DNA from 3 places in the Escherichia sp. XD33 genome. Region 3 is predicted to be linked to each of the others. Evidence: predicted binding sites of a transcription regulator. Region 3 holds the regulator's gene; each other region holds the start of a gene.
The links. The regulator LexA, encoded in region 3, represses DNA repair genes until DNA is damaged. The targets are predictions, from matches to a motif close to TNCTGTATGTACATACAGNA.
Positions count from the first base shown of each region.

Region 1: the regulator LexA is predicted to act here: its motif matches at 1,197-1,216, upstream of sulA (SOS-induced cell division inhibitor SulA).
Region 2: the regulator LexA is predicted to act here: its motif matches at 1,499-1,518, upstream of metR (HTH-type transcriptional regulator MetR).

Region 1 covers NZ_JAENDM010000009.1:97,740-100,011, forward strand. Annotated here, with positions in the region: gene ompA (porin OmpA) at 1-308, opposite strand, end outside; gene sulA (SOS-induced cell division inhibitor SulA) at 665-1,174, opposite strand; gene sxy (CRP-S regulon transcriptional coactivator Sxy) at 1,393-2,022, shown strand; gene yccS (YccS family putative transporter) at 1,985-2,272, opposite strand, start outside.
Region 2 covers NZ_JAENDM010000015.1:35,615-37,886, reverse strand. Annotated here, with positions in the region: gene bioP (biotin transporter) at 1-626, shown strand, start outside; gene metR (HTH-type transcriptional regulator MetR) at 514-1,467, opposite strand; gene metE (5-methyltetrahydropteroyltriglutamate--homocysteine S-methyltransferase) at 1,704-2,272, shown strand, end outside.
Region 3 covers NZ_JAENDM010000018.1:90,796-93,067, forward strand. Annotated here, with positions in the region: gene dinF (MATE family efflux transporter DinF) at 1-698, opposite strand, end outside; gene lexA (transcriptional repressor LexA) at 771-1,379, opposite strand; gene dgkA (diacylglycerol kinase) at 1,489-1,857, opposite strand; gene plsB (glycerol-3-phosphate 1-O-acyltransferase PlsB) at 2,028-2,272, shown strand, end outside.

The DNA of each region.
Region 1 (2,272 bases), on a different contig from region 3:
TTAGCGGTCAGTTGAACGCCCTGAGCTTTGTATGCACCGTTTTCAACGCTGCCTTTGTACGGCATACGACCTAACCAGTCGTAACCCATTTCAAAGCCAACATACGGGTTAACCTGGTAACCACCAAAAGCACCAGCGCCCAGTTGGTTTTCATGGGTCGGGCCATTGTTGTTGATGAAACCAGTGTCATGGTACTGGGACCAGCCCAGTTTAGCACCAGTGTACCAGGTGTTATCTTTCGGAGCGGCCTGCGCTACGGTAGCGAAACCAGCCAGTGCCACTGCAATCGCGATAGCTGTCTTTTTCATTTTTTGCGCCTCGTTATCATCCAAAATACGCCATGAATATCTCCAACGAGATAACACGGTTAAATCCTTCACCGGGGGATCTGCTCAATATTAACTCTACCGATATCTTCGGCTTATGCCGAGCACCCCTGGCGATGTAAAGTCTACAACGTAGTTGAAAACTTACAAGTGTGAACTCCGTCAGGCATATGAAAAAAAAGTCTTGTATAAGGTATGTTTAATCTTTTTTGTCAGCGACAATTTACAGAAGAGAATCGCGGAAACCGCTTCAGACAAGCCTCCGCAAGGAAAATTAGTCACGACTGAAAGCATTGGCTGGGCGACAAAAAAAGTTCCAGGATTAATCCTAAATTTACTTAATGATACAAATTAGAGTGAATTTTTAGCCCGGAAAGTTGTCTCGTGGCGTGAGAGGATGCGCTTACCGGACGCATAATAAACCCCATAGCGTTACCTTCATTTGCCGCATCAACAAGTTCAGCATGCTCTTCTTCAGTCAAATCATCTGCCAACCAACCGATCACCACACTGTAATTGCCCGTGCGTAAAGCGCGAACCATTGACTCCACAGTGTGGCAAGGGGAGAGCTGGCTAATCTGCATTACTTTCGTTAAGGGTAGCCCAGATGCCTGAACCCATTCCCGACTCAGTTTTTGTTGCGGTGTTAACCAGAGTTGCCAGCGCGATTGCTGACCGAGTTGCTGTAACAATGGCAACAGTAGAAGTTGCGTCATCATGGGCTGATCTTCGCGATAGACAACTTCACTGATAAGCCCGGCTGTAGTGTTTTCCGTAGAGACACGCGCAATTTTACTTGCTGCGGATGAGAACGACGAAGAACGATGTGCATAGCCTGAAGTGTACATAATCAATCCAGCCCCTGTGAGTTACTGTATGGATGTACAGTACATCCAGTGACAACAAAGATCAACCCTATTTTCGGAAAGAGCCTCGCAAATTTTGTCGTTGGTGACGGGAAAACATAAATTAATCTTGCCCCTTAAGAATAAGTTGCCTATTTTCGTAGTTAACGGATCCGTTAATGTGAATCATTCTTTTATGTTATGATTTTAAAAGGAATTTTATGAAAAGCCTCTCCTATAAGCGGATCTATAAATCACAAGAATACCTGGCAACGTTGGGCACAATTGAATACCGATCATTGTTTGGCAGTTACAGCCTGACCGTTGACGACACGGTGTTTGCGATGGTTTCTGATGGTGAGTTGTATCTTCGGGCTTGTGAGCAAAGTGCACAGTACTGTGTAAAACATCCGCCTGTCTGGCTGACATATAAAAAGTGTGGCCGATCCGTTACCCTCAATTACTATCGGGTTGATGAAAGTCTATGGCGAAATCAACTGAAGCTGGTGCGTCTGTCGAAATATTCTCTCGATGCAGCGCTGAAAGAGAAAAGCACGCGCAATACCCGGGAAAGACTGAAAGATTTGCCCAATATGTCTTTTCATCTGGAAGCGATTCTCGGGGAGGTGGGGATTAAGGATGTACGGGCGTTACGTATACTTGGGGCAAAAATGTGTTGGTTGCGACTGCGGCAGCAAAACAGTCTGGTGACAGAAAAGATTCTGTTTATGCTTGAAGGTGCCATTATCGGCATTCATGAAGCTGCGCTCCCGGTGGCACGCCGCCAGGAGCTTGCAGAATGGGCTGACTCTCTTACGCCGAAACAGGAGTTTCCTGCGGAACTTGAGTAATCTGGCGTTGCAGACGACCAATCTCAGGCAGTAATGCAATCAATAATCCAACTTGTTGTACGACCAGAGGTTCTTTGCTGTCTGCCCGTGGTTCAAGTTGCTGCATCCGCTGTTTCAGGCTAGCTAATGCCTCATTGACGCGTTCTTCATCAGCAGGTTGATGATGTAACGCGTCATCAACATAGCAAACTGCGTCATCAAGAAACGCCAGAATTTCAGGATTAGTTAACTGCTCCCGGTGAGCACCGAG
Region 2 (2,272 bases), on a different contig from region 3:
TGCTGACGCCGCTCTACATCACGCTGATTTATGACATCATGAGTAAGCGCCGTCTGCGCTGGGGCTATGCCTTTAGCGCCTTGCTGGCGGTGATTGGTGCCGGGATTATTCGCTATGATCAGGTCACCGACCATTTCTGGACTGGCTTGCTGCTGGTGCAACTCTCCAATATCACTTTTGCCATTGGCATGGTGGGTTACAAACGCCTGATGGAAACTCGCCCGATGCCACAGCATAACGCCTTTGCGTGGTTCTATCTTGGCGCGTTTCTGGTGGCAGTGATTGCATGGTTCTTGCTGGGAAATGCGCAGAAAATGCCGCAAACCACGCTGCAATGGGGCATTCTGGTGTTTCTTGGCGTGGTGGCTTCCGGGATTGGCTACTTTATGTGGAACTACGGCGCGACGCAGGTGGACGCCGGAACGCTGGGCATTATGAATAATATGCACGTTCCGGCAGGGCTGCTGGTAAACCTGGCTATCTGGCACCAACAGCCGCACTGGCCAACGTTTATTACAGGCGCGCTGGTGATCCTGGCCTCACTGTGGGTGCATCGTAAGTGGGTCGCTCCGCGCTCTTCACAAACGGCAGATGATCGCAGGCGTGATTGCGCGCTGAGCGAATAAACGCTTCCGTAACTGGCTGACGCTGCTCGCCATCGCGCACGGCGGCGTACAGTCGGCTCCACAAGCCTTCGCCCAGGGTTTTGGTCACCACCAGACCCTGGCGCTCAAAACTCTCTACTACCCAATGCGGTAGCGCGGCAATACCCATCCGCGCGGCAACCATCTGAATCAACAATAAGGTGTTATCGACGCTTTTCAGTGACGGGCTGACGCCTGCCGGCTGAAGAAAATGCCGCCAGACATCCAGTCGACTACGCTGCACCGGATAAATTAATAGCGTCTCGCTGGCGAGATCTTCCGGTGTAATTCGCGTTTTCGCCGCCAGTGGATGGTCAGGTGCTAACACCAGACGCACTTCATAGTCGAACATCGGCGAATAATGCAGGCCACTGCGCGGCAGAATATCGGACGTCATTACCAGATCCAGCTCTCCCTGTTGCAAGGCGGGCTGCGGGTCAAACGTCACGCCCGATTTAAAATCCATCTCTACCTGCGGCCAGTTCTTATGGAAATTTTCTAACGCGGGTGTCAGCCACTGAATACAGCTATGGCACTCAATGGCAATGCGCAGACGCGTCTGCTGCGGTTCATTGCAGGCTTGCAGGGCCTGGCTAATTTGCGGCAGTACCTGGTTTGCCAGTTGCAACAGGATTTCTCCCTGCGGTGTAAAGCGTAGCGGCTGGCTCTTACGCACAAATAGCCGGAAGCCAAGGCGTTGTTCCAGATCGCTAAACTGGTGAGACAGGGCGGATTGCGTCTGATGCAACGTCGCCGCAGCGGCTGCGAGCGAGCCGCAGTTCCGCAACGCTTGTAGCGTTTTCAGGTGTTTTACTTCGATCATGAAAGTCCTTCACTTCGGCATGAATAATTTGCGCTTGAGGAATATACAGTAACCGCCAATTATGGATGTGTAAACATCTGGACGGCTAAAATCCTTCGTCTTTTAAATTTATGGTGCGTTGGCTGCGTTTCTCCACCCCGGTCACTTACTTCAGTAAGCTCCCGGGGATGAATAAACTTGCCGCCTTCCCTAAATTCAAAATCCATAGGATTTACATATAATTAGAGGAAGAAAAAATGACAATATTGAATCACACCCTCGGTTTCCCTCGCGTTGGCCTGCGTCGCGAGCTGAAAAAAGCGCAAGAAAGTTATTGGGCGGGGAACTCCACGCGTGAAGAACTGCTGGCGGTAGGGCGTGAATTGCGTGCTCGTCACTGGGATCAACAAAAGCAAGCGGGTATCGACCTGCTGCCGGTGGGCGATTTTGCCTGGTACGATCATGTACTGACCACCAGTCTGCTGCTGGGTAACGTTCCGGCGCGTCATCAGAACAAAGATGGTTCGGTAGATATCGACACCCTGTTCCGTATTGGTCGTGGACGTGCGCCGACTGGCGAACCTGCGGCGGCAGCGGAAATGACCAAATGGTTTAACACCAACTATCACTACATGGTGCCGGAGTTCGTTAAAGGCCAACAGTTCAAACTGACCTGGACGCAGCTGCTGGACGAAGTGGACGAGGCGCTGGCGCTGGGCCACAAGGTGAAACCTGTGCTGCTGGGGCCGGTTACCTGGCTGTGGCTGGGGAAAGTGAAAGGTGAACAATTTGACCGCCTGAGCCTGCTGAACGACATTCTGCCGGT
Region 3 (2,272 bases):
CGACGGAAGTTTCCTCGCCAGGCAGTTTTCAGCATTTCGCCGGAAATTCCGCGTAGTTTGAGGATTTTACGCACCATTAGCAGACCAATCAGCAATGTTGCATATTCCGCAATAACCGTCGCCAGCGCCGCGCCCTGCACGTTCATATGCAGCCCCATCACTAGCCAGACATCCAGCACAATGTTGAGGATATTGCCGACCACTAACAAAATTACTGGCGCACGGGCATATTGCACGCCGAGTAACCAACCGAGTAATACCAGATTCGCCAGCGACGCCGGTGCGCTTAACCAGCGGATTTCAAGAAAGCGCCGCGCCTGTTCCAGGACTGCTTCACTACCGCCAACAATATGCAGAGCCAGATCGATAATCGGTGTACGCAGCAGCGCAATTAACGCCCCAGCCCCCAACGCCAACAGCAACGGTTGCACCAGCGCACGGGCTAATGCCTGAGGATTTTTGGCACCATAAGCCTGCGCAGTCAGCCCGGTGGTGCTCATGCGTAAAAACAGCAACAGCATAAAGAGAAAGCTGGTCGCCGTTGCACCAACCGCCACGCCGCCCAAATAAACCGGGCTATCAAGATGACCAATTACCGCCGTATCGACCAGTCCCAGCAACGGAACGGTGATATTGGAGAAAATCATGGGTAAGGCGAGATGCCAGAGTGCTTTATCAGATGAAGTGAGGAATGCCATGCAGACAAGCCTGATGAAGAGAGATGAAAAACAAACCGCGACGCCTGGCGGCATCGCGGTCTCAGAGATATGTTACAGCCAGTCGCCGTTGCGAATAACCCCAACCGCCAGCCCTTCAATGGTGAAGCTCTGCTGACGAAGGTCAACGACAATTGGTTTAAACTCGCTATTTTCTGGCAACAGTTCGACTTTATTGCCCTGTTTTTTCAGGCGCTTAACGGTAACTTCGTCATCAATACGTGCGACAACGACCTGACCGTTACGTACATCCTGAGTTTTATGCACTGCCAGCAAGTCACCATCCATAATGCCGATATCTTTCATCGACATCCCGCTGACGCGCAGCAGGAAATCAGCATTCGGCTTGAACAAGGAAGGATCGACCTGATAATGACCTTCAATATGCTGTTGCGCCAGAAGCGGTTCACCGGCAGCCACACGACCTACCAGCGGCAACCCTTCTTCCTCTTCCTGCAACAGACGAATCCCGCGTGATGCGCCGGAAACAATTTCAATAACGCCTTTGCGTGCCAGCGCCTTCAGATGTTCTTCAGCCGCGTTTGGGGAACGGAACCCCAAACGCTGCGCGATTTCCGCACGCGTCGGCGGCATACCTGTCTGGCTGATGTGATCACGGATGAGATCAAACACCTCTTGTTGCCTGGCCGTTAACGCTTTCATTCCGCCCCCTGGGTGTATATACAGTTATGCTGTGAGTATATACAGCAAAAGGCGATTTTGGAACCATAAACTGCACAATAAACCAGAGATTTATCGAAATCTGGAAGGGTTATCCAAAATGCGACCATAACAGGATGCACCAGGTTATCACGGCGACGATAATCGCAATCAGCACCGCGGCGGATCCCATATCTTTAGCGCGTCCGGAAAGCTCATGGTATTCAGAGCCAATTCGGTCAACCACTGCTTCGATGGCGCTATTGAGGATTTCCACAATCATCACCAGCATCACGGAGCTGATAAGCAGCACGCGGGTAATTGCGTCCACATCCAGCCAGCAGGCGATGACCACCGCCAACAATACCGCTACGCCTTCCTGACGGAATGCCGCTTCGTTGATCCATGCAGCGCGTAAACCTTTCCAGGAATAGCCAGCAGCTTTGATAATTCGGGTGAATCCAGTGGTATTATTGGCCATTGAAAGAACCTTTTTACATTATGAGCGTCAATATCAGTGTACCGTTAAATCCGATGATTCGGGTTTGCGTAACGCCGCGCGAAACATGAGCGGATACCACAGAATTTCCCATGACTTTCTGCTATCCTTGCCGCGCATTTGCATTATTAACCAGAGGCTTTACATCGTTTATGTCCGGCTGGCCACGAATTTACTACAAATTACTGAATTTACCATTAAGCATCCTGGTAAAAAGCAAGTCTATTCCGGCAGATCCTGCCCCGGAACTGGGGCTGGATACCTCTCGTCCAATTATGTACGTTTTACCGTACAACTCGAAAGCAGATTTGCTGACGTTGCGCGCCCAGTGTCTGGCACATGACCTGCCTGACCCGTTAGAGCCGCTGGAAATCGACGGCACGCTACTGCCGCGCTA